Regions from separate parts of the Mesorhizobium sp. M0626 genome, predicted to be linked through region 2. Evidence: predicted binding sites of a transcription regulator. Region 2 holds the regulator's gene; each other region holds the start of a gene.
What was found. The regulator PhoB, encoded in region 2, activates phosphate uptake and scavenging genes when phosphate is short. The targets are predictions, from matches to a motif close to TGTCATNNANCTGTCAT.
Positions count from the first base shown of each region.

Region 1: NKI37_RS22895 (alkaline phosphatase D family protein) is a predicted target of PhoB. The motif match lies at 4,792-4,808, and genes of this name have one in related genera.
Region 3: NKI37_RS17795 (ceramide glucosyltransferase) is a predicted target of PhoB. The motif match lies at 7,596-7,612, and genes of this name have one in related genera.

Region 1 covers NZ_JAMYQD010000018.1:8,284-18,947, reverse strand. The annotation lists gene NKI37_RS22925 (TPM domain-containing protein) at 1-229, shown strand, start outside; gene NKI37_RS22920 (GNAT family N-acetyltransferase) at 398-904, shown strand; gene ppa (inorganic diphosphatase) at 1,027-1,560, shown strand; gene NKI37_RS22910 (hypothetical protein) at 1,780-2,376, opposite strand; gene NKI37_RS22905 (TetR/AcrR family transcriptional regulator) at 2,632-3,249, opposite strand; gene NKI37_RS22900 (MFS transporter) at 3,323-4,606, shown strand; gene NKI37_RS22895 (alkaline phosphatase D family protein) at 4,880-6,454, shown strand; gene NKI37_RS22890 (hypothetical protein) at 6,502-6,780, opposite strand; gene typA (translational GTPase TypA) at 6,978-8,807, shown strand; gene NKI37_RS22880 (M48 family metalloprotease) at 9,051-9,797, shown strand; gene NKI37_RS22875 (hypothetical protein) at 9,850-10,056, shown strand; gene NKI37_RS31985 (DUF1062 domain-containing protein) at 10,074-10,421, opposite strand; gene NKI37_RS31980 (DUF1062 domain-containing protein) at 10,306-10,617, opposite strand.
Region 2 covers NZ_JAMYQD010000006.1:69,323-79,986, reverse strand. The annotation lists gene NKI37_RS08990 (ATP-binding cassette domain-containing protein) at 1-669, opposite strand, end outside; gene NKI37_RS08985 (sugar ABC transporter permease) at 682-1,998, opposite strand; gene xylF (D-xylose ABC transporter substrate-binding protein) at 2,143-3,183, opposite strand; gene NKI37_RS08975 (ROK family protein) at 3,449-4,684, shown strand; gene phoB (phosphate regulon transcriptional regulator PhoB) at 4,715-5,404, opposite strand; gene phoU (phosphate signaling complex protein PhoU) at 5,421-6,125, opposite strand; gene pstB (phosphate ABC transporter ATP-binding protein PstB) at 6,167-6,991, opposite strand; gene pstA (phosphate ABC transporter permease PstA) at 7,009-8,325, opposite strand; gene pstC (phosphate ABC transporter permease subunit PstC) at 8,322-9,782, opposite strand; gene NKI37_RS08945 (substrate-binding domain-containing protein) at 9,879-10,664, opposite strand, start outside.
Region 3 covers NZ_JAMYQD010000013.1:40,004-50,667, reverse strand. The annotation lists gene mmsA (multiple monosaccharide ABC transporter ATP-binding protein) at 1-373, shown strand, start outside; gene mmsB (multiple monosaccharide ABC transporter permease) at 370-1,656, shown strand; gene araD1 (AraD1 family protein) at 1,858-2,853, shown strand; gene NKI37_RS17810 (ABC transporter substrate-binding protein) at 2,900-3,670, opposite strand; gene NKI37_RS17805 (2'-deoxycytidine 5'-triphosphate deaminase) at 3,772-4,866, opposite strand; SAM riboswitch at 5,007-5,084, shown strand; gene NKI37_RS17800 (O-succinylhomoserine sulfhydrylase) at 5,142-6,332, shown strand; gene NKI37_RS17795 (ceramide glucosyltransferase) at 6,344-7,495, opposite strand; gene apaG (Co2+/Mg2+ efflux facilitator ApaG/CorD) at 7,718-8,110, shown strand; gene NKI37_RS17785 (Hsp33 family molecular chaperone) at 8,297-9,328, opposite strand; gene argF (ornithine carbamoyltransferase) at 9,437-10,348, opposite strand; gene NKI37_RS17775 (aspartate aminotransferase family protein) at 10,367-10,664, opposite strand, start outside.

The DNA of each region.
Region 1 (10,664 bases), on a different contig from region 2:
GATCGCCGAGCGTTATGCCGAAGTGGTCGCCGATTCCGGCATCGACAGCAAGGTCGGCCAGCATGTCTGGGACGGCGTGGTGCGCGATCTCCTGCAGCATGCCGGCGACGACCGGCTCGCCGACGGCTTCGTCAAGGCGATCGGGCAGGTCGGCGCGGTGCTGGCCGAGCATTTCCCGGTGACGTCGGGCGATGCCAATGAACTGGACGATCATCTCGTCGAGATCTGAAAAGCCAGCACGCGCTACCCGGACGGACGCCTGACCGCGCCGGCCGGGTGCGTTTTCCAGGCAGGCTTTGCCCATTGTCAGCAGTATCGCGATCGGCTGTGAGAAAGCGGTCGGCGGGCTGACCTCGACTCTTGCAAATGGCCGATGCGGGTTTATGGTTAACAAATCATGAATACGCTGAGCATCGACATCAGGAAAGCCGAACCGCGCGACGCTGGCGCCATTGCGGACGTGCACCAGCAGGCTTGGGAGGGCGCCTATTCCGGCATCATCCCGCATCGCTCGCTGACCTCGATGATCAACCGCCGCGGCGCCGACTGGTGGGCCAACGCCATCCGCCGCGCCGCCACCGTTCTGGTGGTCGAGATCGGCGGCACCATCGCCGGCTATGCCACGATCGGCAAGAACCGCGCCCGCGAGCTGAAGCAACAGGGCGAAATCTACGAACTTTACCTGCGTCCGGAATATCAGGGCATCGGGCTCGGCAGCCGGCTGTTCAAGGCGGCGCGGGCGCGGCTTGCCGACCACGGGCTGAAGGGAATGGTGGTGTGGGCGCTGGAAGACAACCAGAACGCACTTTCCTTCTATGCCGGCGCGGGTGGCCGTGACGTCGCCGAAGGCGTCGAGATTTTCGAGCAGAGGGCGCTCAAGAAGGTCGCCTTCGTCTGGGAATGACCGGCTTCGGTTACAAATCATCATAAACCGTGCGCTTCCGTTAGCGCTTCGCACCAATCGCCGCATTGCACCATGCTGCGCCGCCCGCTATCGATCTTGGACATCGAGAGAGGGATTTAAGCATGCGAATCGAAGCCATTGCCATCGGAAAGAACCCGCCCGAGGACATCAACGTCATCATCGAGGTGCCGATCGGCGGCGAGCCGATCAAGTACGAGATGGACAAGGAGGCCGGCACGCTGTTCGTCGACCGTTTCCTGCACACCTCGATGCGCTACCCCGGCAATTACGGTTTCGTGCCGCACACGCTCTCGGGCGACGGCGACCCGATTGACGTTCTGGTCTGCAACACCCGCGCGCTGGTGCCGGGCTGCGTCATCAATGTGCGGCCGATCGGCGTGCTGGTGATGGAAGACAATGCCGGCCAGGACGAGAAGGTCATTGCCGTGCCGTCGCCGAAGCTGACGCTGCGCTACGAAAACGTCACCGAATACACGCAGCTGCCCGAGATCACCCGCGACCAGGTCCAGCACTTCTTCGAGCACTACAAGGATCTCGAGCCCGGCAAATGGGTCAAGATCGAAGGCTGGCACGATTCCAAATACGCCAAGAAGATGATTGTCGACGCGATCGCACGGGCGAAGGCGGCAAAGTAGCGCCGAGAGAGGCCTGCGTCTCGTTCAAGTAAGCGGCAAACGCCAGCGCGAGGCACCCCCCTCTGGCCTGCCGGCCATCTCCCCCTCAAGGGGGGAGTCGCAACGGCTTTCGTCAATTTTCAGCGCCGAAAGAAAAGCGCCGCCAGCGAAGCTGCCAATCTCCCCCCTTGAGGGGGAGATGCCCGGCAGGGCAGAGGGGGGTGCCTTGCACCCACGTGACTAGTTATCCACCCGACCAAACGCCGGCACGTTGCCGATGACGGTGTGCTTGTCCTTGCCACAGGCGAAACTCTTCGCCTTTTCGTCGGCCAGCTTGCGCGCCTGGTCATTGGCCTGCGGGTTGCCGGTGGCCAGCACGAGGCCGATGGTGCAGCCGTCGCGGGCTTCCATCTGGGCGACCTTGGCGACGAGCAGCACTTCGGTCGGCTTGTTCTCGTCCTCGGGATTGCTGATCGAGCGGCGGTGGATGACGGCAAAGGGAACGGCAACGTCGCCCTTGGCCTCGATGCGCCACTCGACCTTGGCGCCGGACGAGTTGAAGCCGGAAAAGCTCTCCCAGACCGAGGTCATGTCGCCGCCGGGCGGAAATCCGTAGAACAGCGATTCACGGGCGTCGTCATAGGCGATCAGCACGGGATAGCCACGATAGCCGGAGCAGGCGAGTTCGGCCCATTCGCCGTCGCCTTCCTGCGCCTGCGCATAGGTGACGCAGTCCTTTTGCGAGTCGAGGTCGGTGTAAACGCTTGATATGCCGTCGGCATGGGCGGTTTGGGATAGGGCGGCGAGGGCGAATGGAACAAGCAGCAGGGTTCGCATGCGGACGTCTCCCGTGAAGTTCGCCCCAGCCTATCGCCAAATCTGCGGCCGGCCTAGCGTGCCAATCTCAACGTTGGCGCCGCCCAAATCGCCCTGCCGGGCAATTCTCCCCCTGAACGGGAGAAAGTGGCCGGCTGCGCCGCTGGCGACAACCTTGCAACGCTGGCAATTGGCGAAATCGTGATGAGAGCGTTCCTCGCCCCATTTCCGGGAAAGGATGCCGGCAGGTGAGGGGCGGCGCCAACGTTCGAAATGTTATTTCTTCAAGCTCGCCTCGATCAGCAGGTCGGCGTTGCGGGCGACCGCTGCCGCCGGGCCTCCGAGGCCGAAGAGCTGGCCGCTGATATAGGCGCCTTCGATCAACAGCAGCAGGCCGTCGCCGAGCGTGTCAGGGTCTTTAGCGCCCATCGCTGCGGCCATGGCGCGCAGGCGGTGGCGCAGCTCCTGCTTGTTGGCCTCGCTGACGACACGCGCCGGATGGCCATGTTCGGGATATTCCACCGCCGCGTTGGTCATGCCGCAGCCGCGATAGTCCGGCCTTTGCGTGCGCTTGCCGACGCGAGTCAGAAAAGCCCTGAGCTGTGCCCGCGGGTCGCCGGGATGGGCAGCCACGGCTTCGTCGAAACGCTCCCAATACTCACGGTCATATTGCCTGAGATAGGAAGCGGCGAGCTCGTCCTTGGAGGGAAAGCTGCGGTAGAGGCTGGGCTTGGTGACGCCGGCGCGCTTGACGATTTCGTCGACGCCGATCGCCCGGATGCCGCGGCGGTAGAACAGGTCGTAGGCCACGTCGAGGATTTTCTTGGCAGCCTTGGGCGGTGCGGCTGCATGACCGTCCTTGATGGTCAGTTCAATATTTTTGTCCGTTGGCATGGTATGACTCGATTGACGTGTTACCGATCGGTACGTATACATGTCCTCACCCTGCAACGTACCGGTCAGTAACATGATAGCTCAATCCCGTCCCTTTGGCCAGCGCTACGCTTTCGTCGTGGTTGGCGTCATCTTCCTTTGCCTGTTGATCGCGGCCGGGCTTCGTTCCGCACCCTCGGTGATGATGCTGCCGTTGGATAAAAGCTTCGGCTGGGGGCGCGATACGGTTTCGATTGCCGCTGCGATCGGCATCTTCCTTTACGGCCTGACCGGGCCGTTTGCCGCCGCATTGATGGAGCGTATCGGCTTGCGCCGAACGCTGCTTGCCTCGCTTGTGATCATGTCGGGCTCGACCGCGCTCAGCCTGCTGATGACCGAGCCATGGCACCTGTTCCTCACCTGGGGCGTGTTTTCCGGCATCGGCTCCGGCGCGGTCGCCACCGTGCTCGGCGCCACCATCGTCAACCGCTGGTTCAAGACCAATCGCGGCTTGGTGATGGGGCTGATGTCGGCCTCCAGCGCCACCGGCCTCTTGGTGTTCCTGCCGCTGCTGGCATCGCTCGCCCAGTCGGGCGGCTGGCAGCCCGTCGCTACCGCCGTCTCGATCGCCACCGCCTGTCTTCTGCCGCTGGTCTGGCTGTTGGTTCCGGAGCGTCCCGCTTCGATCGGCATGGTGCGCTATGGCGCCGGGGCCGATGACGTGCCGCCGGTATCGCCGGCATCGCAAGGCAATTTCCTGGCGCATACGCTCAACACGCTGCGCCGCGCTGCCGGCACCCGCGTCTTCTGGTATCTGTTCGCCACCTTCTTCATCTGCGGCTTCACCACCAACGGGCTGGTCGGCACGCATCTGATCTCCTTCTGCGGCGATATGGGCATCCCCGAGGTACAGGCCGCGGGCCTGCTGTCGCTTATGGGCATTTTCGACCTGATCGGGACGACGCTCTCGGGCTGGCTCACCGACCGTTTCGACCCGCGCAAGCTGCTCGGCGTCTACTACGGCATTCGCGGTCTGGCGCTGATCTATCTGCCCTATTCCGGCTTCTCGGCGACCAGCCTGATCATCTTCGCGGTGCTCTACGGTCTCGACTGGATCGCCACCGTGCCGCCGACGCTCAGGCTCGCCAACGAGGCCTTCGGTGACCGCAGCGGCCCGATCGTGTTCGGCTGGATCGTAGCCGGCCACCAAGTCGGCGCCGCCACCGCCGCCGCCTTCGGCGGCACCATGCGCGAATTGCAGGGCAATTACGAACTGGCCTTCCTGATCGCCGGCATGACGGCGATCGTGGCCGCGTGTCTGTCGCTGCTGATCAATACGAGCAGGCCGGCTTTCGATCCGGAGCCGCAAGCGGCGTAAGGCGCTGGGCGCTAATCTCCCCCCTTGAGGGGGAGATGGCCGCAAAGCGGCCAGAGGGGGTCGGTCCGACGGGGCTCAGCGTTCTTTGTGACGAAAGAGGAAGTCGGCGCTTCACGCGCGGCGACCCCCTCTGTCGCCTTCGGCGACATCTCCCCCTCAAGGGGGGAGATCACTCGCCTGTTCACTGTTATCAAAACTTCATCTTTCCGAGATGCGGCTGAAACATTGAAGCAGGACGCTGGTGGCGAACGTTCAAGCCATCAGGAGACAGCCATGAACAAGCTTTCGTTGACCCGCCGCGCTTTCGTCACCTCTGCCAGCGCCGCCGGTCTGCTCGGCGCATCGGGGCTCGCTTTGCCCTATTATTCGCGCGCCAGCCAGCGCCCGGCCTTCACCCATGGCGTCCAGTCCGGCGATGTCGATGCCTCGAGCGGCATGGTGTGGACGCGCACCGACCGGCCTTCGCGCGTCATGTTCGAAGTGTCGTCGACGGAAAACTTCGCCAATGCGACGCGGCTGGCGCCGCTCGATACCTCGCCGGCCAGCGACTTCACGGTCAAGCGCCTGCTTACCGAACTCGCCTCCGACCAGGATATCTTCTACCGGATGACTGCCGCCGACCTGTCGGATATCAACGCCGTTTCCGAACCGATCGTCGGCCGTTTCCGCACAGCACCCGCCTCGAAGCGCGACATAAAATTCGCCTGGTCGGGCGACACGGCCGGCCAGGGCTGGGGAATCGATGAGACCGGCATGAAAACCTACGCCACCATCGCCAGGCACACGCCGGATTTCTTCCTGCATTCCGGCGACACCATCTATGCCGATGGCGCCATGAAGGACGAGGTAGACCTGCCTGGCGGCGGCAAGTGGAAAAACGTCGTCCTGATCGACGGCAAGCGCAAGGTGGCCGAGACGCTGGATGAGTACCGCGACCAGTGGAAATACAACATGATGGACAAAAACGTTCTGGCCTTGAGCGCCATCTGCCCGACCTTCTACCAGTGGGACGATCACGAGGTGCTGAACAACTGGTCGGATTCGAAGAATCTCGGCGCCGACAGCCGCTACACCGAAAAATCCATCCATGTGCTCGCGGCGCGTGCGGCGCGCGCCTTCCATGAGATGACGACGATCCGCTACGAGCCGTCCGAGCCCGGCCGCGTCTACCGCAAGATCGCGCATGGGCCGCTGCTCGACGTGTTCTTCCTCGACATGCGCTCCTATCGCGGCCCGAACGGCGCCGACATGCAGGAGGACATGACGCCGCAGTCACGCATGCTGGGCGAACAGCAGACGAAATGGCTGAAGCGCGAGCTGACGAATTCCAGGGCGACCTGGAAGATCATTGCCGCCGACATGCCGCTCGGCCTCGTCGTCTGGGACGACGGCGCCAAGAAGGTCGGCGCGGAAGCCATCAGCAATGGCGACAATGGCCTGCCCAAAGGCCGCGAGCTCGAGATCGCCGACCTGTTGCGCTACATCAAGACTGCCGGCATCACCAACACGGTCTGGTTGACCGCCGATGTCCACTACACGGCGGCGCACTATTACAACCCCGACAAGGCGCGGTTCCAGGATTTCAATCCTTTCTGGGAATTCGTCTCGGGCCCGATCCACGCCGGTACCTTCGGTCCCAATGATTTCGACATGACCTTCGGCCCGGAGCTGAAATTCATCAAGGCGCCGACCACCGAACAGGGCCAGAACCTGCCACCCTCGGCCGGCCTGCAGTTCTTTGGCCTGGTGGACATTTCAGGGGCGACAGAGCAGCTGACCGTGCGGCTGATGGATCGCGACGACATCGAGCTTTACAAGGTGACGCTCGATCCGGTGCGGTCGGCGTAAGCCTTTGGGCCGGTGCGAAGGATCGCTATGCCTGGAATGGGCAGCCGTCAGTCCGGGTAGCAAACCGTCGGAATCTTCGGCCACACCGCGCTGTCGCAGCCTGCAACCCGCTGCCTCTGCTTGAAAGAGGCGCTGACCGGGCCGGTGACCACGGGGTCGACGCCATCAGGGGCGTCGGCAAACATCTGCTCGGCCGTCCGGTCGGGCGACGAAGCCGGATTGGCTTCCTTCACCGTGGCGGCCGATTGAGCGGCATTGGCCGCCAGCACGGCAGCGAATGCGACCGAAGCGATGAGGGGCCAAAATCGGTTGAGTTTGTCGGTCATGAATTTCGAACTACCCGGGCCCAGAAAGGTTCCCGCCTTGGTTAACAAAACCATCTCACACCGAGATGCTTAAGATTTGATGAGTATTTGGTGGTGCGCCTCCTCTTTCGCAATTGCGAAAAACCCTGTATGAGCCGCGCAACCGAAAGAGGCGGCGCCTTCTGGCCTGCTGCCTGCAACGCTCCCGAGACCACAAAATGAAAATTCGTAATATCGCGATCATCGCGCACGTCGACCATGGAAAAACCACCCTCGTCGACCAATTGCTGCGGCAATCCGGTTCCTTCCGCGACAATCAGCGCGTCGCCGAGCGCGCCATGGATTCCAACGACCTCGAAAAGGAACGCGGCATCACCATCCTGGCCAAGGCGACCTCGGTCGACTGGAAGGACACCCGCATCAACATCGTCGACACGCCCGGCCACGCCGATTTCGGCGGTGAGGTCGAGCGCATCCTGTCGATGGTGGATTCGGCGATCGTGCTGGTCGACGCCGCCGAAGGCCCCATGCCGCAGACCAAGTTCGTCGTCGGCAAGGCGCTCAAGGTCGGCCTGAAGCCGATCGTCGTCATCAACAAGATCGACCGTCCGGACGCCCGCCACGTCGAAGTGGTCAACGAGGTGTTCGACCTGTTTGCAGCGCTTGACGCCACCGACGAGCAGCTCGACTTCCCGATCCTCTACGGTTCTGGCCGCGATGGCTGGGTCTCGGAAAATCCGGAAGGCCCGAAGGACCAGGGCCTGGCGCCGCTGTTCGACCTCGTCATCAAGCATGTGCCGGAGCCGACCGTTCATCCCGGCCCGTTCCGCATGATCGGCACCATCCTGGAAGCCAATCCATTCCTCGGCCGCATCATTACCGGCCGTATCGAGAGCGGCACGCTGAAGTCCAACCAGGCGGTCAAGGTGCTGCACCATGACGGCACCCAGATCGAAACCGGCCGCATCTCCAAGATCCTCGCTTTCCGTGGCCTCGAGCGCCAGCCGATCGAAGAGGCGCAGGCGGGTGACATCGTCGCCATTGCCGGCCTGTCCAAAGGCACCGTCGCCGACACGTTCTGCGACCTGGCGGTGACCGAGGCGTTGCATGCGCAACCGATCGATCCGCCGACCGTGACCATGTCTTTCCTGGTCAATGATTCGCCGCTCGCCGGCACTGAAGGCGACAAGGTGACCAGCCGCGTCATCCGCGACCGCCTGCTGCGAGAAGCCGAAGGCAATGTCGCGCTCAAGATCGAGGAATCGCCCGACAAGGATTCGTTCTTCGTTTCCGGCCGCGGCGAATTGCAGCTGGCCGTGCTGATCGAGACGATGCGCCGCGAAGGCTTTGAAATCGCCGTGTCGCGTCCGCGCGTCGTCATGCAGAAGGGCGAGAACGGTGAATTGCTGGAGCCGGTCGAGGAAGTCGTCATCGACGTCGACGAGGAGCACGCCGGCATCGTCGTGCAGAAGATGTCGGAGCGCAAGGCCGAGATGGTCGAGCTGCGGCCTTCGGGCGGCAACCGTCAGCGCATCGTCTTCCACGCGCCGACGCGCGGACTGATCGGCTACCAGTCGGAACTGTTGACCGACACGCGCGGCACCGCCGTGATGAACCGGCTGTTCCACGCCTACCAGCCCTACAAGGGCGAACTGCCGGGCCGCACCAACGGCGTGCTGATCTCCAACGAACAGGGCGAGGCAGTGGCCTATGCCATGTGGAACCTCGAAGACCGCGGCCCGATGGTCATCGACCCGGGCGTCAAGGTCTATCAGGGCATGATCATCGGCATCCATAGCCGTGACAACGACCTCGAAGTGAACGTGCTGAAGGGCAAGAAGCTGACCAACATCCGCGCCGCCGGCAAGGACGAGGCGGTGAAGCTGACGCCGCCGATCCGCATGACGCTGGAGCGCGCGCTGGCCTGGATCCAGGACGACGAGCTGGTCGAGGTGACGCCGAAGACCATCCGCCTGCGCAAGCTCTATCTCGACCCGAACGAGCGCAAGCGCTTCGAGAAGTCGGCCAAAGTGGTCGGCGCGGCGTAACGGTTTTTGTTTTGGCGAGATGGGGACGACCCAACCCATCGTCTCGCCGAATGGGACAGGCTTCCCACTGGGAGCAGCCTGGCGCCCAGCCAGCCCAGCGGTGTCTCTTCAAAGGACCACAGCGGAAGCTCATAGTGTCATGATATTCTCGTTCCTCTCACTCCTCCGCACGGTATGCTAGCTGTGGGTGGAGGCGAGGAAACGGGTGTGCGAAATGCCGTTCGGGATTTCGTGCGGAGTCTTATGCAAGACGACACGCGGCGAAGGCTCGCAGCCCACAAAAAGCTTGTTGGATTTGGCAACGCGGCACTGCCGGCGATCGAGTATGAGCTGGCAAAGATCGATCTGGGTAAGGTTTCCCATCGCGAAGTTTCAACGGTTGTGGCGGGCCTCGCTACTGCCCTGCACGATATTAACGAAGATGCATCTCGACGATATATTTCGGATTCGCTTGCAGGACCGATAACTCCCCTTATGCGCGCTGCGCTCCGCAGCATCGTTCGCTTTGCGATGGACGACTGGCTGCGGTCTTCAGTTGGCGACATCACTGTTCTGGAGCATGGCAAGCTCGACAGTGGTTTGGAGGCGGCGCGGCACATTGGCCACTGGCTTGCAAATGTACCTGCAGCCGATCTGATTGGCATTTCGCGAATCTATATAATCCCGGAAATCCCCGAACCCGAGTTCGCCGGCACTTACCTCCAGACAGTATCGGTCATCGAGATTGTCTGGCGACGCCCATCCAAACATTGGATTGGCAACGCATTTCGCAGATTCATGATCGAGAAAACGCTCTATCACGAAATAGGCCACCATGCGCTGCAGCATGTCGAAATGGGACAAGACCCCGATCAGGAAAAGCAGGCAGACCGCTACGCATGGAAAATGATGCGCAGGGCACATCCCAATCTATGGATGCTTACTTTTCCTCTGCGGTTCCTTGGCGCGTCTGAACGACGGAAAAATGCCAAGGAGTTGGAAGCCGTATAGGATGCGTTTCGAAAGGTCGGCCAAGGTGGTCGGTGCAGCTTAAGGGCGCGCAATGAGCGACAAACTGGTCACGGCTGCGGTATTCGACAATCGGCCCGAGGCCGCGGTCTGCATATCGATGCTTCAAGCCTACGGGATTTATGCATTTTCGGCGCATCTCGATACGAGCGGGCAAAGCCTGACCCATGTGCAGGTCGCCGACAGCGATCTCGAAGCGGCCAAGGGTTTGATCGCTTCGACCTCTGAAGAGAGCGATTAACCCCTGGCCGCAGCGGCTCATCCTCCGGCCGCCGAGATGATGACTTCGCGATCCGCTTCGCCGGCTAGGTCGATGCGGATGGTCGTCCCCTCGCGAGCCGGCTTGCGCAAAGCCTTGGCTCCCTCCGGAAAGACGGTCAACACCAGCTTCTCCTCCAGTGCCTGAAGCCGCGACCGCGAGATGCCGAGTTCGCCGGCGAGCAGACGGTCGAGCCGCAGCGATGTCGGCATTTCCAGCCCAAGCCTGATTTCAAGCGCGGCTGCGGGTCGGCCTTCGCCGCCGAGCCGGTGTTTGTGAACGGCGACATCGGGAAACTCCTCGACGCGGCCGACCCGGTTTCGCAAAGCCACGACATCGAAGGACATGGCGGCGGGCGAGGGCCGGATCGTTGCTTTCGAGCGCTGCCAGCAGCGCGGGTTCGATGTCGCGGCGGTTGCAGCGTTCGAAAATGCCGAAATTCCACGAATTGTCGCAGTCGATGCAGCGATAGATCAGCCAGACATCAATGCGTTTGCCATTGGCGTTGACGCGGAATTTGTCGCTGCAGCGATAGGCTTTCACGGCGCCGCAGCGGTTGCAGTGGATCAGGGGTCGAGGTGCGATTTCGG
Region 2 (10,664 bases):
CTTCATTACGCAGACTCGGTCGGCAAGCTCGAACACGTCGTGAATGTCGTGGCTGATCAGGAAAATGCCGATGCCGTCGGCCTTGAGCTGCTTGACCAGTTCGCCGACCTGCGCCGTCTCCTGCGGCCCAAGCGCGGCCGTCGGTTCGTCCATGATCAGGATGCGGGCGTTGAACAGGATGGCGCGTGCGATCGCCACCGACTGGCGCTGGCCGCCCGATAGCTTGATCACGGGCTCCTTGAAGCGCTGGAAGCGCGGATTGAGCCGGCCCATCACCTTGCGCGCCTCGGCCTCCATGGCGACATCGTCGAGTGTCCCCCACGCGGTCATCAGTTCGCGGCCGAGGAAGAGGTTGGCGGCAGCGTCGACATTGTCGGCCAGCGCAAGCGTCTGGTAGATCGTTTCGATGCCGTATTTCTTGGCGTCGCGCGGATTGGAGATCGAGGCCTCCTGGCCGTTGACCAAGATCTGGCCGGCATCGCGCTTGTGGGCGCCCGACAGGATCTTGATCAGCGTCGACTTACCGGCGCCGTTGTGGCCAAGCAGCGCCACCACTTCGCCCGGGAAAAGATCGATGGACGCATCGTCGACGGCGCGAATGCCACCGAACGCGATCGAGATGTTGCGCATGTCGATCAGTGGCGTACCGGTGGGAGCAGTTTTTTCCATAATCGTTCCTCCCTAGACGCGCTTGCGGTAGACGGTGTCGAGCCAGACGGCGATGACCAGGACAGCGCCAACGACAATGCTCTGCAGCGGCGAGTCGATGCCGAGCAGCACCATGCCGGATTGCAGCGACTGCATCAGAAGCGCGCCGAGCATGGCGCCCATCACCGTTCCGGCGCCGCCCGCGAGCGACGTGCCGCCGATGACAGCGGCCGCGATCACCAAAAGCTCGTCCAGTGTGCCCAGCGCATTGGTTGACGCATTGAGACGGGCCGACGAGATCGCCGCGCTGATTGCAGCCAGCACACCCATGATCATGAACACCTTCATGGTCACCCAGCGCGTGTTGATGCCGGCGAGTTCCGCTGCCTCCGGATTGCCGCCGATGGCGAAGACATAGCGGCCGAAACGCGTGCGCTTGGTGATGAACGTCATGATGATGCCGACAATCACCGCCATCAGCACCGGTATGGCGATGCCATGCGCGATGAACAGCCCGCCTTCGGGAACGGTGATGCCGTTCTGCTGTGCGTACTGGCGCACGATGCCGATCGGCCATGGATAGGAATTGGCGATCCACACGGCGCCGAGGATGGCCGCGCAAGCGACCACGCCAAGCAAGGTCTCGGCCCAGACGGGGCGCAGTGGAAAGCTGAAGCGCTTGCGCTGCGAGCGACCGTTGAGCAGCGCGAAGGCGACCGCCGCGCAGGCGACAATGCCGACGATCCAGCTGGCAGCGGCGCCAATCGAGCCGCGTGGTCCGCCGCCCATCAGCTGGAAGGTGGCGTCGAGTGGCGCGACCGTGCGCCCGCTGGTGATGAGCCATGCCATGCCGCGCCAGACCAGCAGGCCACCAAGCGTCACGATAAAGGCCGGAACCTGCATATAGGCGATGATGAAGCCCTGGAACGCGCCGATCAGCAGACCAAGCACCACGCCGGCGGCAAGCGCGACGATCCAGAGCCAGGGGTTTCCAAGCTGGAAGCCGATGACGCGAATCAGGAATTCGGCCTGTGCCACGCCCATGATCATGCCGATCACGCCTTCGACGGAGCCCACCGAAAGGTCGATGTTGCGCATCACGATGACCAATACCATGCCGGTCGCCATGATCGCGACCGAGGACGTCTGCACCGACAGGTTCCAAAGATTGCGCGGCGTCAGGAAAAGCCCACCCGACAGGATATGTATGCCGACCCAGATGACCAGCAGCGCGCCGACCATGCCGAGCATGCGCGTGTCGAGCTCGGTCGCTTTCACGAACCGGGCGACCGCGCCGAGTTCAGACGCTCGTGCCGTATCGGCCTGCGGATTTGAGGTCGTGTCGGTCATGATGTCCTCCAGCGGCTTGCCGTCTGGCGCGGATGCCGGACCACAGCCTAGAAGTTTGCCGCCGATGGCGGAAACACACAATTCTCGTAGAGAAAACGCCGCGGCTTGACAGCCGCGGCGCCTCATTTCTTCAAGTCGTCGAGATCAGTTGCAAGCCGCGACGCTGCCGGCGGCGACGCCCGTGCAGACTTCGTCCTTCTTGATCCAGCCGGCGTCGATGACGACGTTGAGGTTGTCCTTGGTGATCGCGACGGGGGTCAGGAACAGCGACTTGACGGTGTTGCCGCCAGGCGTGGTGAAGTCCTTGGCGCCGGCAATGTCGCCCGTCTTCTTGCCATCGGCAAGCTGCGAGGCGATCTCGGCGGCGTTCTTGCCGAGTTCGCGCGCGTCCTTCCACACCGACACCGTCTGCGTGCCGAGCGCGATGCGGTTCAGAGCGGCATGGTCGCCGTCCTGGCCGGAGACCGGAACCGTTCCGGCAAGGCCCTGCGCCGTCAGCGCGGCGACAACGCCGCCGGCGGTGCCGTCATTGGCCGCAACCACGGCATCGACCTTGTTGTCATTGGCGGTCAGGAACTGTTCCATGTTCTTCTGGGCATTGGCCGGCAGCCAGCCATCGGTATAGGCCTCGCCGACATTCTTGATCTTGCCCGAGTCGATGGCTTCCTTGAGCACTTCCATCGAGCCCGAGAACAGGAAATCGGCATTCGGATCCGAGCCCGAGCCCTTGATGAAGACATAGTTGCCTTCGGGCTTCGCCTTGAACACTTCGCGGGCCTGCATGCGGCCGACTTCCTTGTTATCGAAGGTCAGGTAGAAGACGTCCTTGTTCTCGATCAGGCGGTCATAGCCGACGACCGGAATGCCTTCGTCCAGCGCCTTCTGCACCGCCGGGCCGATGGCCGAGGCGTCCTGCGCCAGGATGATCAGCGAGTTGGCGCCCTGCGAGATCAGGCTTTCGACGTCGGTCAGCTGCTTGCCGGGATTGGACTGCGCGTCGGCCGAAATGTACTTGTCGCCGGCAGCCTCGATCGCCGTTTTCATCGCCGCCTCGTCGGTCTTCCAGCGCTCTTCCTGGAAGTTCGACCACGACACGCCGATGACCTTGTCCTTCGCCTGCGCGACCGACATCAGCGCCAGCGACATGGCGACACCCGCCAGCATGGCGGCTGCAAATCTGTTCATCATAATCCTCCCTGCGCCGCGTGCGGCGCGACAAAACTGGCCCGAGGGCCGGCACACAGAGGCCCTATTTTTTCGAGCCTCGAAAAAATACTGGTTCAATGATAAGGCGCTGTCAACATCGATTCTGATGGATTCTGATGGCCTTGCCGAATTTTTTCGAGGTCCGCAATAAACAATGACAGGGCTGCCGGCGTCTGCCAATATTTGGCTGGTGCCGTCGAACGCCTTCACTATCATGAGGCGCGAGGAGGCCGGGAGGAAACAAATGTCGGTTGGAATCCGCCACGACGATCTGCGCCGTCGCAACCGTGCCATGGTGATTTCGGCCGTGCGCCGGGCCGGCCAGCCGTCGCGGACCGAGATTGCGGCGACCACCGGCCTCAGCCACTCGACCATATCGGCAATCTCGTCTGATCTGATTCAAGAAGGCGTCCTGATTGAAGGCAAACCTGGCGAGACAGGCGCACTGAAACGCGGCCGGCCGCAGGTCGGCCTTGGCCTCAACCCGGAAGCGGCGGCGGTGATGACCGTCGTGCTGTCGCTCAATTTCCTGTCCGTCACCGTCATCGACTATGCCGGCCACGTCGTCGCCGAGGAACAGCGCCGGCTGGACACGCTGACCAAGCCGCGCGACGAGCTGATTGGCGAATGCGTAGCAATCGTCCGGCGGCGGCTTGAGGATCCCGACCTCGATGTCCAGAGCATCGCCCGCATTGCCATGGGCATCCAGGGCATCACCGATTCGCAGGCGCGCGCCATGCTGTGGTCGCCGATCACGCCACTGACCGACATTGCCTTCGCCGATATGTTGGAAGCGGAATTCGGCATTCCTGCCACCATGGAGAACGATTGCAACATGATGGCGGTGGCGCTGCAATGGCGCCAGCCCGAGCGCTACCGCGACAATTTTATCGCCATCCTCTTATCGCACGGCATCGGCATGGGCCTGGTGCTGAAAGGCGAACTGTTCACCGGCACCCATTCCTCGGGCGGCGAGTTCGGCCACATGATCCACCGTCCGGGCGGCGCGCTCTGCCGCTGCGGGCGGCGCGGCTGCGTGGAAGCCTATGCCGGAAACTACGCCATCTGGCGCAGCGCCAAAATGATGGGCGAGGATGCCGAGCCGGTCGATATCGGCGACGCTGATATGCGCGCACTCGCCGCGCGCGCCCGCGAAACCGACGGCCCGGAGCGCGAAGCCTATCGCAAGGCCGGCGAGGCGCTCGGCTTCGGCCTCGGCAGCCTGTTTGCGCTGATCGATCCGGCACCCGTCGCCATGGTAGGCGTCAGCGCCGCCGCCTTCGACCTGATCGAACCGGCATTGCGCGAAGCGATCGCCCAGACCGCCGGCGGCCAGCACTCGAAATCGATCTCCTTCGACACCGAGCCCAACGAGCTGCCGCTGATCCGCGAAGGCTGTGCCATGCGCGCGCTCGGCTTCGTCGATCAGGAGATTTTCGCGCCGGGCATTCAGGCCAAATCCGGCAAGCATGTCGCCTGAATGGCCGGCAACGGCGCGACGCGCAGCATCCTAGTCTTCCCTGATCGCGTAGCCGGCGCCGCGAATGGTACGGATGACATCCGGCATGCGGCCGTTGTTGACCGCTTTGCGTAAGCGCCCGACATGGACGTCGACGGTTCGCTCGTCGATGTAGATCGTCTCGCCCCAGACATTGTCGAGCAGCTGGCTGCGCGAGAACACGCGGCCGGGATGGCGCATCATGAATTCGAGCAGCCGGAACTCGGTCGGTCCGAGCCTGATCTCGCTCTTCTTGCGGTAGACCCGGTGCGATTCTCGATCGAGCACGATGTCGCCGACCTTGAGCACGCTCGACAGCACTTCCGGCTTGGCCCGGCGCAGCAGCGCCTTCACGCGCGCCATGAACTCCGGCGTCGAGAATGGCTTGACCAGATAGTCGTCGGCACCGGTGGACAGGCCGCGCACGCGATCGCTTTCCTCACCGCGCGCGGTCAGCATGATGATCGGCAGCCGCTCGGTTTCGGGCCGCACTCTAAGCCGCCGGCAGAGCTCGATGCCGGAAACAGCGGGCACCATCCAGTCGAGCACCAGGAGATCGGGCACGTTTTCCTGCAGGCGGATCTCGGCCTCGTCGCCGCGTGTCACCACCTCGACGTGATAGCCTTCGGATTCGAGGTTGTAGCGGAGGAGCACGCCTAGCGGCTCCTCGTCCTCCACGACCATGATGCGTGGCGCGATCATCGGCAGTTCACCCTCATCAGGCCGGCATGGCCATCGCCGTCTCGTCCTGCTTCGGACGATTGGCGGGCAGTTGCTGGCCGGTCAGCACATAATACGCATTTTCGGCGATGTTGGTGACATGATCGCCGATGCGCTCAAGATTCTTGGCGCAGAACAAGAGATGCGTGCAGGCGGTGATGTTGCGAGGGTCTTCCATCATGTAGGTCAAGAGCTCACGAAACACGGACGTGTATTTGACGTCGATGCGCTCGTCGTCATTCCTGAGTTTTGCAAGAGCTGCCGCATCGGTGGCGGCATATTCCTCGACGACGCCTTGCACCTGGATCAGCACCAGCTGCGCCATGGCATCGATGGAGTGCGAGAGGTCGCGCGGCGTGACGCTCAAGCCCACGGTGCCGACGCGTTTGGCGATGTTCTTGGCGAGATCGCCGATGCGCTCGAGGTCGCCGGCCATGCGGATCGAGCCGACCACGGCGCGCAGATCGTTGGCCATCGGCTGGCGCTTGGCGATCAGCGTGATGGCGCGGTCGTCCAGTTCGCGCTGGCGCGCATCCATGATGGCGTCGTCGGAAACGACACGCTGTGCCAGCGCATTGTCCGAATTGAGCAGCGCCCTGGTCGAGCCGCTGACCATCGAGCCTGCCAGATCGCCCATGTCGCGGATCAGCTTGCTGATCTGCCCGAGCTCTTCATCGAAGGAGGCGACGGTATGTTCACCCATGATCTTGGTCCTCGTGCCTGAAAATTCACCCGCCGGACGGCTCAGCCGAAGCGGCCGGTAATGTAGTCCTGGGTGCGCTTGTCGTCGGGGTTGGTGAACATCTTGTCGGTGGCGCCCTCCTCGACGAGATAGCCGAGATGGAACATCGCCGTGCGCTGCGACACGCGCGCCGCCTGCTGCATCGAGTGGGTGACGATGACGATCGTGTAGTTCTGGCGCAGTTCGTCGATCAGCTCCTCGACACGGGCGGTGGCGATCGGATCGAGCGCCGAGCAGGGCTCATCCATCAGGATCACTTCCGGCGACACGGCGATGGCGCGCGCGATGCACAGGCGCTGCTGCTGGCCGCCGGACAGGCCGGTGCCGGGCTCCTGCAGGCGGTCCTTGACCTCGTTCCAGATCGCAGCCTTCTTCAGGCTCTGCTCGACGATCTGGTCCATGTCGGACTTGCGCTTGGCCAGCCCATGGATGCGCGGGCCGTAGGCGACGTTCTCGTAGATCGACTTCGGGAACGGGTTGGGTTTCTGGAACACCATGCCGACGCGGGCGCGCAGTTCGACGACATCGATGTTCTTGTCGTAGATGTCGTCTTCATCGAGCGTGATCTTGCCGGTCACCCGCGCCAAATCGATGGTGTCGTTCATGCGGTTGAGGCAGCGCAGGAAGGTCGACTTGCCGCAGCCGGACGGGCCGATCAGCGCCGTCACCTGGTTCTGACGCACGTCGAGATTGACGTCGAACAACGCCTGCTTCTCGCCGTAGAAGACGCCGACCTTGTCGCCGCGCATCTTGATGACTTCGTTCGACTTGGCGTTCATTTTGTCGCCCACTGCATTCTCAAGGGACTGTTCGGTCATGATGTTCATACCAAATTGCCTTTTTTCTACCAGCGCCGCTCGAAGCGGCGCCGGAGCACGATCGCGGTGATGTTCATGGCCATGAGGAAGACGAGCAGGATGATGATGGCGCCGGACATGCGCTCGACAAAAGCGCGCTCAGCCTCGTTTGCCCACATATAGATCTGAACCGGCAGCGCGGTCGCCGGATCGAAAGGCGTCGTCGGATAATCGGCGACGAAAGCGACCATGCCGATCAAGAGCAGCGGTGCTGTCTCGCCGAGCGCACGCGCCAGGCCGATGATGGTGCCGGTAAGGATGCCTGGGGCGGCAAGCGGCAGGATGTGATGGAACACCATCTGCATCTTGGAGGCGCCGAGACCTAGGGCCGCCGAGCGGATAGACGGCGGCACCGCGGCGAGGGCGGCGCGCGTGGCGATGATTATGGTCGGCAATGTCATCAAGGTCAGCACCAGGCCGCCGACGAAGGAAGCCGAGCGCGGCATGCCGAGGAAGTTGATGAACACGGCAAGGCCAAGCAGACCGAAGACGATCGACGGCACCGCCGCGAGATTGTTGATGTTGACTTCGATCAGGTCCGTAAAGCGGTTCTTCTTGGCGAACTCCTCCAGATAGATGGAGGCGGCGACGCCGATCGGCAGCGCCAGCAACAGCACGATCACCATCATGTAGAACGAGCCGATGATCGCCACGCCCATGCCCGACGTTTCGGGCCGGCTGGAGGCGCCATAGGTGAACAGGCCGGTGTTGAAATGCTCGGCCATCACGCCGTCGGCTTTAAGCTTGTTCATCCAGTCGATCTGCTGGTTGGACACCTTGCGGCGCGCTTCATCGACGCCGAGGTCGATCTGGCCCTTGAAGGCCGAGTCGAGGTTCGCGGCAGCCAGGATGTCGACGTCACGCGTCCTGCCGATCACCGACGGATCGGCGGAGACGATGTCGCGCAGCTGGACGCGGGCGCCTTCCGACAGGAAGCCCTTGAGCTTCAGCATCATCGGCTTGTTGGCCGGATCGATGCCGAGCTTGGCCACCAGCGCGTTTTCGGCGAGCTTGGGATAGTTCGCCTTGATCAGCACGGTAGGGTCGGTCGCGCGCTTGCCGGAGGGATCGATCACCTTCTCGTCGAAGGTGACCGGCAGCGTCACCGTCGTCTGCCAGAAGGCGGTGTAGCCTTTCGAGACGATGGTGATCAGCATGATGGCCAGGAACGCCAGGCCCACCGAGATCGCAATCACGCCATAGATGCGGAACCGGCGTTCGGCGGCATAGCGCGCCTTCAGCCCGATGTCGCGGCGCGGTCGCGCGACGGCGCCCGCCATCGTGTCCAGGGGGATGTCGGTCATTCGTACTGCTCCCGGTACTTGCGCACGATGTAGAGGGCGACGATGTTCATCACCAGCGTCAGCGCGAACAGCGTCAGGCCGAGCGCGAAGGCGACCAGCGTCTGCGGCGAGTTGAACTCGAGGTCGCCGGTCAGCTGGTTGACGATCTTGACGGTGATGGTCGTCATCGCCTCGAACGGATTGGCCGTCAGATTGGCGGCGACGCCCGCCGCCAGCACGACGATCATCGTCTCGCCGATGGCGCGCGACGCCGTCAACAGGATGGCGCCGACGATGCCGGGCAGTGCCGCCGGCAGGATCACCCGCTTGATCGTCTCGGAGCGGGTGGCGCCGAGGCCGAGCGAGCCGTCACGCATTGCGCGCGGCACCGCGGTGATGATGTCGTCGGACAAAGAGGACACGACCGGGATCAGCATGACGCCCATCACCAGACCGGCGGTGAAGATGCTCTGGCCCTGGATGAAGGGCGAGCCGCCGGTGAGTGCCGCCGACAGGTCGCGCAAGAACGGTCCGAGCGTGACCACGGCGAAGATGCCGTAGACGATGGTCGGGATGCCGGCCAGCAGTTCAAGCGCGGGCTTGACCACCGACCGGACGCTGCGCGAGGCGTATTCGGACATGTAGACCGCCGACATCAGCCCGACCGGCACTGCGACCAGAAGCGCAACGGCGGCGATGTAGAGCGTGCCGGCCAGTAGCGGGATCAGGCCGAACTGACCCTGGCTGCCGCCGGAACCGGCGGCGGCGAAACGCGGATCCCACACCGTTCCGAAGAAGAAGCTCATCGGCGACACGCTCTCGAAGAAGGTGATGGTCTGGAACAGCATCGACAGCACGATGCCGACCGTGGTCAGGATGGCGATGGTCGAGGCCGCAAGCAGCCCCCACAGCATCAGCTTCTCGACGTTGTTGCGCGCCCTGGCGCGCGGCGCGATCTGCCTCAGCGCATAGAAGGCGCCGGCGACCGACAGCGCGAAGGTCAGCACGGCGCTGAACAGGCCGAGCCGGTCCTGGACCTGGTTCGCCTCGACCGCGATCGGAATCATATAGTCCTGGGTGTCGCTGGCCAGTGCCACGCCCTTGGCGGCGAGCAGCGGCTGCAATTCGGCGAAAGTAGCGGGAAGTGCGGTATCGCCATCGAGCCGGCGCAGGCCCTTGGCCAGGCTCTTCACCAGGCTGGCGTCGAGCGCTTCGCTGGCCACCTTTGTGTCGGCGGTGCGCTCGGGCAAAGCGGCATGGATATGCCGGTCGAGATAGAAGGAAGAGCCGATATCCCAGACGGCGAGCAAAAGGACGGCAGGCAGGACCGCGATCAGAAAGGCCCACCAGCCATGATAATGCGCGCGCGAATGCGGCTTGACCTTGCCGGTATCCTGCGCCGCGGCGCGCTGGCGGCCGATCACAAAAGCGACCACGCCTATGGCAATGACTATGGCGAGTACGAGCAAGGACGACATCACCCACCCCAGGGAAAATTCAGATCGCCGCCGCCGTTGCGGCAAGCGGCGAAATCAGGGCGCGGATTTGGTCCGCGCCCTGATCCGGTCGGTTGATTACATTGTCTTTCCGGCGGCGAAGGCGTCGCGCTGGCCCTGACGTTCGGCGTCGGGAGCGGAAACCAGGCCGTACTGGGAGAGCGGGCTTTCCGGGCCGATCATCTGGTCATCAAGGAAGAACTCGACATATTCCTTGAGGCCGGGAACGACGCCCAGATGCGCCTTCTTGACGTAGAAGAACAACGGCCGCGACACGGGGTACGTGCCATCGGCGATGGTCTGCGTCGAAGGCACGATGCCTTCCACGGTAGCGACCTTCAGCTTGTCGGCATTGTTCTCGTAGAAGGCGAGGCCGAACACGCCAACGCCGGTCTTGTTGGAGTCGATGCGGGCCAGCGTCTCGGTGTAGTCGCCATCGATGTCGACAGCCTTGCCGTCCTTGCGGATGGCGATGCAGGTCTTGCCGATTTCCTTGTCGTCGGCGATGCCGGCAGCCTTCAAAGCGGCCTTGTCGCAGCCGGCGTCGAGCAGCTTGGTCTCGAACACTTCACGGGTGCCGTGCTTCTCACCCGGGATATAGGCGGCGATATCCCAGTCGGGCAGCTTCGGATTGACCTGGTTCCACTTGGTGTTCGGGTTGTCGACCAGCTTGCCGTCGACCACCAGCTTGGCGGCGAGCGCCTTGTAGATGTCGGCGGGAACCAGCGCCCAGTCCGGACCCTTGATGTCGGTGGCAAAGACGATGCCGTCATAGCCGATGCGGACTTCCTGGACGTCCTTGACGCCGGCGTCGGCGCAGGACTTCAGCTCGTCCTTCTTGATCGGGCGCGAGGAGTTGGCGAT
Region 3 (10,664 bases), on a different contig from region 2:
CGACTATCGCAAGAAGACCAATATCCGTGCGTCAAGCGTCTATCAGATGACCGGCAATCTTTCCGGCGGCAACCAGCAGAAGGTGGTGCTGTCGAAATGGTTGTTTGCCGACCCTGACGTGCTGATCCTCGACGAGCCGACACGCGGCATCGATGTCGGCGCCAAATATGAAATCTACACGATCATCGCGCGCCTTGCCTCGGAGGGTAAGGCGATCGTGGTCATCTCGTCGGAAATGCCGGAATTGCTGGGGATTACCGACCGCATCTACGTCATGAACGAAGGGCGCATGGTGGGCGAAATGCCGGCGGCGGAAGCAAGCCAGGAAAAGATAATGCGCGCCATCGTCCGGGGAGAAGGAAAAGCAGCATGAGCACCGAAAGCGCCCCCGCCCCGCAGGGCAACGTCGCCGACGAACAGCGCCCGCGCATCGCCGTCTCGGCGCTGGCGACGAATTTGCGCGAATACGGGCTGATCATAGCGCTGATCGTCATCATGCTGTTCTTCCAGTTCACCACGTCGGGGACGTTGTTCAAGCCGGTCAACCTCAGCAATCTGGTGCAGCAGAACTCCTTCATCATCGTGATGGCGCTGGGAATGCTGCTGGTGATCGTATCGGGCTATATCGACCTCAGCGTCGGATCGGTCGCCGGTTTCATTGGCGCGCTGGCGGCAAACATGATGGTCATCTGGCAACTCGGACCGCTGAGCAATCCGCTGGTGGTTTCGATCGTCTGCCTGGTCGCGGGTGGCCTGATCGGCGCCGCGCAAGGGTATTGGATCGCCTATCACCGGATACCGAGCTTCATTGTCACGCTGGCCGGCATGCTGATCTTCCGCGGCATTTGCCAGGCGTTGCTTGGCGGCGGCTCGTCGGTGGGTCCGCTTCCCGACGACTTCAAGATGCTCAGCTCCGGCTTCATCCCGGATGTGATCGGCCCACTGACGCTCGTCCCGCCGGTCGTGAACGCAGCCGGCAAGACCATCATGGGCAGCGGCGTGACCCTGCACATGACGACGGTCGTGCTGGGGCTGATCGCCGTGCTCGCCTATGCCTATTTCGGGGTCCGCACCCGGCGCAAACGAGAACGCCATGGTTATGAGGCCGAGCCCTTCACCCTGTTCGTCGTCAAGACGCTGGTCGCCAGCGCGCTGGCGCTGTTCCTGGTCTATGAGTTTGCCAGCTACCGCGGCCTGCCCGTGGTGCTGCTGGTCATGGGCGTGCTGATCACGCTGTTCGTCTTCGTCACCAAGCGCATGACCATCGGGAGGCGCATCTACGCCATGGGCGGCAATCCCAAGGCGGCGCAGCTGTCGGGCATCAACACCGAGCGGCTGACGCTGATGGTGTTTATCAATATGGGCGTGCTGTCGGCGCTTGGCGGCCTGATCATCGCGGCTCGTCTCGGCCAGGCGGTGCCGGCGGCGGGTCTCGGCTCGGAGCTCGATGTCATCGCCGCAGTGTTCATCGGCGGCGCCTCGGCGATGGGCGGCGTCGGCCAGGTTATCGGGGCGGTCGTCGGCGGCTTCATCATGGGCGTGATGAACAACGGCATGTCGATCATGGGCGTCAATGTCGACTGGCAGCAGGTGGTCAAAGGCCTGGTGCTGCTCGGCGCCGTGATCTTCGACGTCTACAACAAGAACAAGGCCTGACAAGCTTCAGCGAGGCAAGCAGGAGGCATACGGTCGCGGCGCAGCCGGCAAGTTGTCGGCATAAGAAGTCCCCCGAGGGATGGAGCTCGCGAGCGCAATCCGGACGAAGAGTTCAACCCGTGGCGCGGCGAGGTCCGAGCCGCGCAGGTCAAGGTTTGCCAAGGGGCAACCCGGCCAAGGCACATGAGAGAGGATTTCATCATGCTAATCTCCCAGATCCTCGACGACGCCGAGACCATCCGCGTCGTCGCCCGCAATGGCGGCGGCAAGACCAGGATCATCAACGGCGCCCGCAGCGTCTATTCGCTGGCCATGGAAGCCGCGCGCACCGGAACGGGCCTCGCCGCGCTGATCGAGCGCAAGGGGTTCGGTGAAGCGATAGACCTCGACGCCGTCTACAAGAAGGGCCGGCTGGTGTCGCCGATCAACCATCCCGATCCTGCGCATCTGCATCTGACCGGCACCGGCCTGACCCATCTCGGCTCGGCGGCGACGCGCGATTCCATGCACAAGAAGCTCAGCGATGGCGGCGAGGAGCAGCTTACCGATTCCATGAAGATGTTCCGCATGGGGCTCGAAGGCGGCAAGCCGGCCAAGGGCCAGACCGGCGTGCAGCCGGAATGGTTCTACAAGGGCAACGGCACCATGGCGGTGGCGCCGGGCGCCGCACTGATGTCGCCGGCCTTTGCGCAGGACGCCGGCGAGGAGCCGGAAATCGCCGGCATCTATGTCATCGGCGACGACGGCGCGCCGTTCCGCGTCGGCTTCACGCTGTCGAACGAGTTTTCCGATCATGTTACCGAGCGGGTGAACTATCTGTTCCTGGCACATTCCAAACTGCGCAACGCCTCGTTCGGGCCGGAAATCCTGATCGGCGACCTGCCGGCCGACGTCAGGGGCTCATCGCGAATCTATCGCGACAGCAATTTGCTGTGGGAAAAGCCGTTCCTGTCGGGCGAAGCGAACATGTCGCACACAATCGCCAATCTCGAACATCATCACTTCAAATATTCGGCCTTCCGCCAGCCGGGCGACGTGCATGTGCACATGTTCGGCACGGCGACGCTGTCCTTTGCCGACGGCATCAAGACTCAGGCTGGCGACGTGTTCGAGATCGAGGCCGGGGATTTCGGCCTGCCGCTGCGCAACCCGCTGGAGATTGAGCAGCCGGTTAAGGTGGCGGTGAAGGCGCTTTGAGAGCGTAATCTCCCTCCTTGAGGGGGGAGATTGGCAGCGCCCACCGTCAATAAATATCGAAGTCGAAATACTTGGCCTGGATCTTCTTGTAAGTGCCGTCGGCGACGATGGCGTCTATCGCCCCGTTGAGCTTGTCGCGAAGTGCCGTGTCCTCCAGGCGGACAGCGATGCCGGCTTGCGTCTCGGTGCCCTTGACGTCACCGACAAGCTTGCAGCAGCCGTCGCTCGCCTTCTTCAGCCAGTCCATCAGCACGAATTTGTCGGAGATGACGGCGTCGAGACGGCCGTTCTGCAAGTCGGTGATCGCCTCTTCCTGGGTGGGGTAGAGTTTCGCCTCGGCGCCGGCCTTGCCATAGGCGTCCTGCGCATAGTCGGCCTGGGTGGTCGAGGCCTGCGCGCCCACCGTCTTGCCGGCAAGGGCTGCCGGTTCGGTGGAAGTGAGGTCGCTGTCCTTGGGCGCCACCAGCGCCAGCGGCGTCGTGTAGTATTTGTTGGTGAAGGCGACCTGTTTCTTGCGCTCCTCGGTGATGCTCATCGAGGCGATGATGGCGTCGAACTTTTTCGCCTGCATCGCCGGGATGATGCCGTCCCAGTCCTGGGTGACGATCTCGCACTCGACCTTCATCTGCGCACACAGCGCATTGGCAATGTCGATGTCGAAGCCCTCGATCTTGCCGTCCGCGGTGATGGTGTTGAAGGGCGGATAAGCGCCCTCGGTGCCGATCTTCAATTTCTCCTGCGCCTCAGCCAGCGAGCCGGCCGATATCACCAGCATGGCAGCGCCCGCTGCCGATATGATCCATCTTGAAATCTGCATTTTGGTTCCCCTTGCGCGCCGTTCTCTTGCCGGCCACCGAAAGGCAGCCAAGCATGGTGAGGCAGCGCAGGCAAGTATTTTGCCTGACGGTGATCGAAGGTTCAGCCGGCGGGGCGGAAATGCTTGGAGAGCTTGAGGCCTTGCGCCTGGTAATTCGAGCCGAGATCGGTGCCGTAAAGCGCCTGCGGCCGCTTCAGCATGTGTTCGTAGACCAGCCGGCCGACGATCTGGCCGTGGTCGAGGATGAACGGCACTTCGTGGCTGCGCACTTCGAGCACCGCCCGGCTGCCGGTGCCGCCTGAGGCCGAATGGCCGAAGCCCGGATCGAAGAAGCCGGCATAGTGAACACGGAATTCGCCAACCAGCGGATCGAAGGGCGTCATCTCGGCGGCGTAGAGCGGCGGCACGTGCACGGCTTCGCGGCTGACCAGGATGTAGAACTCGTCCGGGTCGAGCACCAGTTCGCCGGCGCCGCTCTTATAGAGCGGCTCCCAGAAATCGACGGCATCCTGGGCGGCGCGCTTGTCGACATCGACCAAGCCGGTGTGATGCTTGCCGCGATAGCCGACCAGGCCGTTCTGGTCGCCGTCAAGATCGATCGACAGCGCAATGCCGCCGCCGGAAATGTTGGGCGGCTCGGTCGCCACCAGCATCTCGGCGCGGTGCAATTCGTTCAGTTCTGCCTCCGACAACAGCGCGTTGCCGGTGCGAAAGCGGATCTGCGACAGCCTCGATCCGGCGCGTACGACGATCGGGAAGGTGCGCGGACTGACTTCGAGATAAAGCGGCCCGTGATAGCCGGGGGCGATCTTGTCGAACTCATGGCCGCGATCGGTCATCACCCGGGTGAAGATGTCGAGCCGGCCGGTCGAGCTCTTCGGGTTGGCCGAGGCCGACACGTTTGCGGGCAGCGCCAGGCTTTCGAGCAGCGGCACGATGTAGACGCAGCCGGTTTCCAGCACCGCGCCCTCGGCGAGACTGAACTCATGCAATTTCAGCCGGTGAAGCTTGTCGGCCACCAGATGATCGGGACCCGGCAGGAAGGAGGCGCGCACGCGAAAAGCCTTGTCGCCGAGCCTGAGATCGAGGCTCGCCGGCTGCACCTGGTCGACATCGAGCGCGCGCGGCGACTTCAGCGCGCCGGACTGAAACAGCGCGGAAATGTCCTGATCGGGAAGAATGCCTGTCTGCCGCAAAAGGCTGGCTCCGCTCCAAGGTCGGTCTCTTTGTGGCAGGTTCTTGCCGCAAAACCGCTGGATATTATTGCGGAACCTGCCTGGTACAAACCTCTTAATGAAGCCGGCAATTGACGCAAGCGCAGGTGAGGTCTAAAGGGTCGTTATCCCGTGGTGATTTGGCCGGTCGGCTTGCAGCCACGTTAAACAAGTCGCTAAAGGACCGTCGGGCCGCAAGGCCATATGGACCGGTTGCGACTTTCGCGGCCGGTTTTTTTGTGTCTGGAACAAAAGCGATGAGCACCAAGAAGCGTAACTGGAAACCTCAGACCGCACTCGTGCACGGGGGAACGCTGCGTTCCCAGTTCGGCGAGACGTCCGAAGCGATGTACCTCACCCAAGGCTATGTCTACGAGACGGCGCAGGCTGCCGAGGCCCGTTTCAAGGGCGAGGAGCCGGGCTTCATCTATTCGCGCTATGCCAACCCTACCGTCGACATGTTCGAAAAGCGCATGTGCGCGCTGGAGGGTGCCGAAGATGCGCGCGCCACGGCGTCCGGCATGGCTGCGGTGACGGCAGCGCTCCTGTGCAGCGCCAAGGCCGGCGACCATATCGTTGCGGCGCGCGCGCTGTTCGGCTCCTGCCGCTGGGTGGTGGAGACGCTGGCGCCGAAATACGGCATCGAGGCAACGCTGGTCGACGGCACCGACATCGCCAACTGGGAAAAGGCGGTGCGGCCGAACACGAAACTGTTCTTCCTGGAAAGCCCGACCAATCCGACGCTGGAAGTGGTCGACATCGCAGCGGTGGCGGCGCTCGCCACCTCGATCGGCGCCAGGCTGATCGTCGACAATGTCTTTGCCACGCCCTTGCAGCAGAAGCCCTTGCAGCTCGGCGCCCATATCGTCGTCTACTCCGCGACCAAGCACATTGACGGCCAGGGACGCTGTCTCGGCGGCATCATCCTGTCGGACAAGAAATGGATCGACGAGAATTTGCACGACTATTTCCGCCACACCGGCCCGAGCCTGTCGCCGTTCAACGCCTGGACGCTGCTCAAGGGCCTGGAGACGCTGCCGGTTCGGGTGCGCCAGCAGACGGAAAGCGCGGCCAAGATCGCGGATTTCCTGGCAGGACGGCCGGAAATCGCCCGCGTCATCTATCCCGGCCGCGCCGACCACCCGCAGGCCGACATCGTCAAGAAGCAGATGACGGGCGGATCGACGCTGATCTGCCTCGACGTGAAGGGCGGCAAGCAGGCGGCCTTCGCCTTGCAGAACGCGCTCGACATCGTGCTGATCTCCAACAATCTCGGCGACGCCAAGAGCCTGATCACCCATCCGGCGACCACCACGCACAAGAACCTCAGCGACGAAGCTCGCGCCGAGCTTGGCATCGGGCCGGGAACGCTCAGGCTGTCGGTCGGTCTTGAGGATACGGACGATCTGCTGGAGGACGTTGCGCAGGCGCTGAAGGCAGCCGGGTAGGCCGCGAGGCGTCACGCTCCCGACGAAGCCTCTTCCAGCTCGGCCGTCTTGGTGCCGATGATCATGGTGTTGCCGCGCCAATCGACGGCGCCGCTCAGCCAGCCGCGCGCCCAGATGGCGGGAAGCATCATGTCGCGGACCATCATCGCCGGGACCATGCGCAGCGACAGATGCCAGCCCTTGGCCGCGGCCAGCGCGCATTCGGGAATGTAGGCCGCCGCCAGCACGGCCAACACCGTGGCCGGCAGGCTGATGCCGGCACTTGCTGCCGCCACCAGCGCCAACGCCAACGGCACGGCGACGCCGGTCAGGATCTCGGGTGCGAAAAACAGCGGGAAAGTGACGCGGCGCAACCGCGCCCAGCGCGCCTGACGCGACCAGATGTCGGCAAGTCGGCGCTGCCGCAGTGGTTGCTCGAAAGGCGAGGCAACGAGATTGACGCGCAGGCCCAGTCCGTTGACCAGCTTGGTTGCAGCAGCATCCTCGGCGATCTCGGCGGCCAGCGCGCGGATACCGCCATTGGTATCGAGCATCGGCTTGTTCCACAGCATGCTCTTGCCCTGGGCAAAGCCGAGGCCAAGCGCCTCGCCGGCATATTGCCAGCGCGCCTGCAGCGTGTTGAGGAACGCGCATTCGACCTCGGCCCAGAAGCCTTCCGGCCGCGAGCCGATCGGCGTCGAGCAGATAAGCCCGGTATTGGTCCGCCAGGCCGCCATCAGGTGCTGGACGTAATCCCTAGGCATCAGCACGTTGGAATCCGCCAGAATAACCCAATGATTGCGCGCCGCTTCCCAGCCCTTGACGCAGTTGTTGAGCTTCGGGTTGCTGCTGACGCGGTCGTCGCCGATCAGCAGCCGGGCCGGCACGTTGGGAAACAGGACGATCGCCCTGTTTATCAGTTTGACGACGGGATCGTCGGCGTGAGCGACGCAGAAGATCAGTTCGTAGCGCGGCCAGTCGAGCGAGAAGGCTCGCTGCAGCGTCTCTTGTGTGAACGGCTCCACGCCGCGCGACGGCACGACGATCGAGACCGGTGGCTGCTCGTTGGACGGCGGGGGGATGAGACGGCGCGCTTGCAGTTTCGACGAAGCAAGCAGGATGCTGGCGAGATTGGAAAGAAGCAAAGCGGAGGAGGCGAAGGCGGCTGTGAGAGCTGGTTCCATCGAGATCTGGTCACTCCGGAAAGGCCGCTCGCGGCTGCTTTGTCAGTCGACAGATGGGCCTTGAGTCGCCGGCAAGGTTTGCGCACACCAACATTGTCATGTGTCACTTAAATGACATTGTTTGTCGGCACCTCCGCTTTGAGGCTGGCAGGACATGCCGTTGTGCGCGTATCAAACCGCATAGCGCGACAAATGTTCCTTGCCGCGCAACCGGAGCAGCCCATGTATCGCGCCGTCACGCGCAACATCGAAGTGCAGGTCAGACCGTTCTACCTGGAGGACCGCTCGGACCCGGCGGAGAACCGTTATGTCTGGGGCTACCAGGTGACGATCGACAACCAGTCGGACGATTTCGTGCAGCTTATGTCGCGTTACTGGCACATCACCGACGGCAGCGGCCGGATCGAGGAAGTGCGCGGCGCCGGCGTGGTCGGCGACCAGCCTGAGCTCAATCCCGGCGACAGCTATCAATACACGTCAGGCTGCCCGCTCTCGACGCCCTCCGGCTTCATGGTCGGCCACTACACCATGCGCAACAAAAAGGGCGAGACGTTCGACGTCGCTATTCCCGCGTTTTCGCTGGATCTGCCGGGGACGCGGCGGACGGTGAATTAGGGGTTTTCTCCCCATCTCTATACGGGGAGGAATGCCCGGCAGTGCAACGAGGGGCGCCGCCGGACTCATGAGGTTATCTTCCACGCACATGACGTAGGCTATGCGCGGCCATTCACCAAAGTTCGCGCTGCCCCTCATCCGCCCTTCGGGCACCTTCTCCCCGTGAACGGGGAGAAGGAAGAGATGCTACTGAGTTGCAAACTCCGCCGGGTCGAAGTCGTACTGCTTCGAGCAGAACTCGCAGGCGACGTGGATGCCGCCATCTTCGGTGCTGTCCTTGATCTCCTGCGCGGAAAACCCCTCGAGGATGCCGCGTATCTTGTCCCTTGAGCAGGAACATTGGTCGGCGACCGGCACGCCGCCGAAGACGCGCACGCCATGTTCGTGGAACAGCCTGTAGAGCAGCCGCTCGGCGCCGATGGTCGGGTCGATCAGCTCGGTCGGCTCGATGGTGCCGAGCAGCGCCACCAGCTCGCGCCACGAATTGTCGGCCGGCTCCTGCGTCACGTCACGCGGATCGCCGTCGCCGCCCGAAATGTCGGGCACGCGCATGCGCTCGGGTGACTGCGGCAGGAACTGCGCCAGGATGCCGCCGGCGCGCCACTGCTCACGAGCGCCGCCGGGACCTGGCGTCAGAAGCTTGGCCACCGACAGCCTGAGGTCGGTCGGGATCTGCTCCGACTGGCGGAAATAGGTGCGCGCGGCGTCCTCCAGCGTCTCGCCGTCGAGCTGGACGATGCCCTGATAGCGCTGCGTGTGCGCGCCCTGGTCGATGGTCAGCGCCAAAACGCCGCTGCCCAGCAGCGTCTGCTGCGAGGTCTGGCCTGCGGCCACCAGGGCCTCCAGCCGGTCGGCGTCGAAACGCGCATAGGCGCGCAATGCCGAAGGCGTGGAGAAATCCGCGACCAGCATGTCGACCGGGCCGTCGGTGCGGGTCTGCAAGATGAACTTGCCTTCGAATTTGAGCGAGGTGCCGAGCAGCACCGTCAGCACACAGGCTTCCGCGAGCAGGCGGGCGACCGGCTCGGGATAGTCGTGACGGTTGAGGATGGCGTCGAGCATCGGCCCGAGTTGCACGGTGCGGCCGCGCACGTCGAGCGGGCCGACCTCGAAGGGTACGACATGATCGTCGCCGGCATAGCCGAACTCGCCGAGTTTGGGGTGATGTTCAGTCACTTGATGCGTTTCCAACATGACAAAGCTCCAGGGCGCGGCCATGCGGCCCGGAGGGGTGCATGCGTCCAAACGCGCTTGATTTGCGTGATGGGGCGCAAATAGGCATCGCGCCGCCCCGGATCAAGCGCTTGGAGATCAAGCGCCTGGAGATCAAGCGCCCAGACACCAGGCCAAAACCGCCTTCTGCGCGTGGAGCCGGTTCTCGGCTTCGTCGAAGACCACCGAATGCGGACCGTCGATGACCTCGTCGGTCACTTCCTCGCCACGATGCGCCGGCAGGCAGTGCATGAACAGGGCGTCGGGCTTGGCCCTGGCCATCAGCGCCGCATTGACCTGATAGGGCGAGAAGACATTATGGCCGCGGGCGCGGTGTTCCTGGCCCATCGACACCCAGCAGTCGGTGACGATGCAGTCGGCCTGGTCGACGGCCTCTTCGGGCGAGCGGGTGAAGTGCAGCTTGCCGCCATTGGTCTTCGACCAGTCGATGTGCTTCTGCGCCGGCTCGCTGCCTTCCGGCACTGCGACGTTCAGGTTGAAGCGGAACCGCGCCGAGGCCTCGAGCAGCGAATGCAGCACGTTGTTGCCGTCGCCGGTCCAGGCGATGGTCTTGCCGGCAACCGGGCCGCGATGCTCCTCGAAGGTCATGATGTCGGCCATCAGCTGACAGGGATGGGTGTCGTCGGTCAGCCCGTTGATGACCGGAATCGTGGCATTCTCGGTCAGCTCGAGCAGCCGCTCATGCGACGTGGTGCGGATCATGATGGCGTCGACATAGCGCGACAGCACCTTGGCGGTGTCGGCAATGGTCTCGGAGCGGCCGAGCTGCATTTCGGTGCCGGTCAGCATGATGGTCTCGCCGCCGAGCTGTCGCATGCCGACGTCGAAGGACACGCGCGTGCGCGTCGACGGCTTGTCGAAGATCATGGCCAGCACCTTGCCTTCGAGCGGTCTGGTCCGTTCGCCGGCCTTGAGGCGCGCCTTGCGCACCACCGCATCGTCGAGCATCAGGCGCAGATCGCCTTCGGAAACGGCGGAAAGATCGGTGAAATGGCGAAGGCTCATCGGGAATGGTTCTCGGGATTACTTCGCGGCGGCCGCGGCGATGGCGTCGGTCAGGCCCTTGGCGCCGGCGCGGATGCGATCGAGCGCTTCACCGATCTCGGCGTCGGTGACGGTCAGCGGCGGCAGCAGACGAATGACGTTGTCGCCTGCCGGCACCGCCAGCAGATGCTGGTCGCGCAGCGCCATGTTGACCTTGGTGTTGGGCATGGCGCATTTCAGGCCAAGCATCAGGCCGCTGCCCCTGATGCCTTCGATGACATCAGGAAATTCGTCGGCGACCGCCGCCAGGCCCTGCTTCATCAGCAATGCCTTGCGC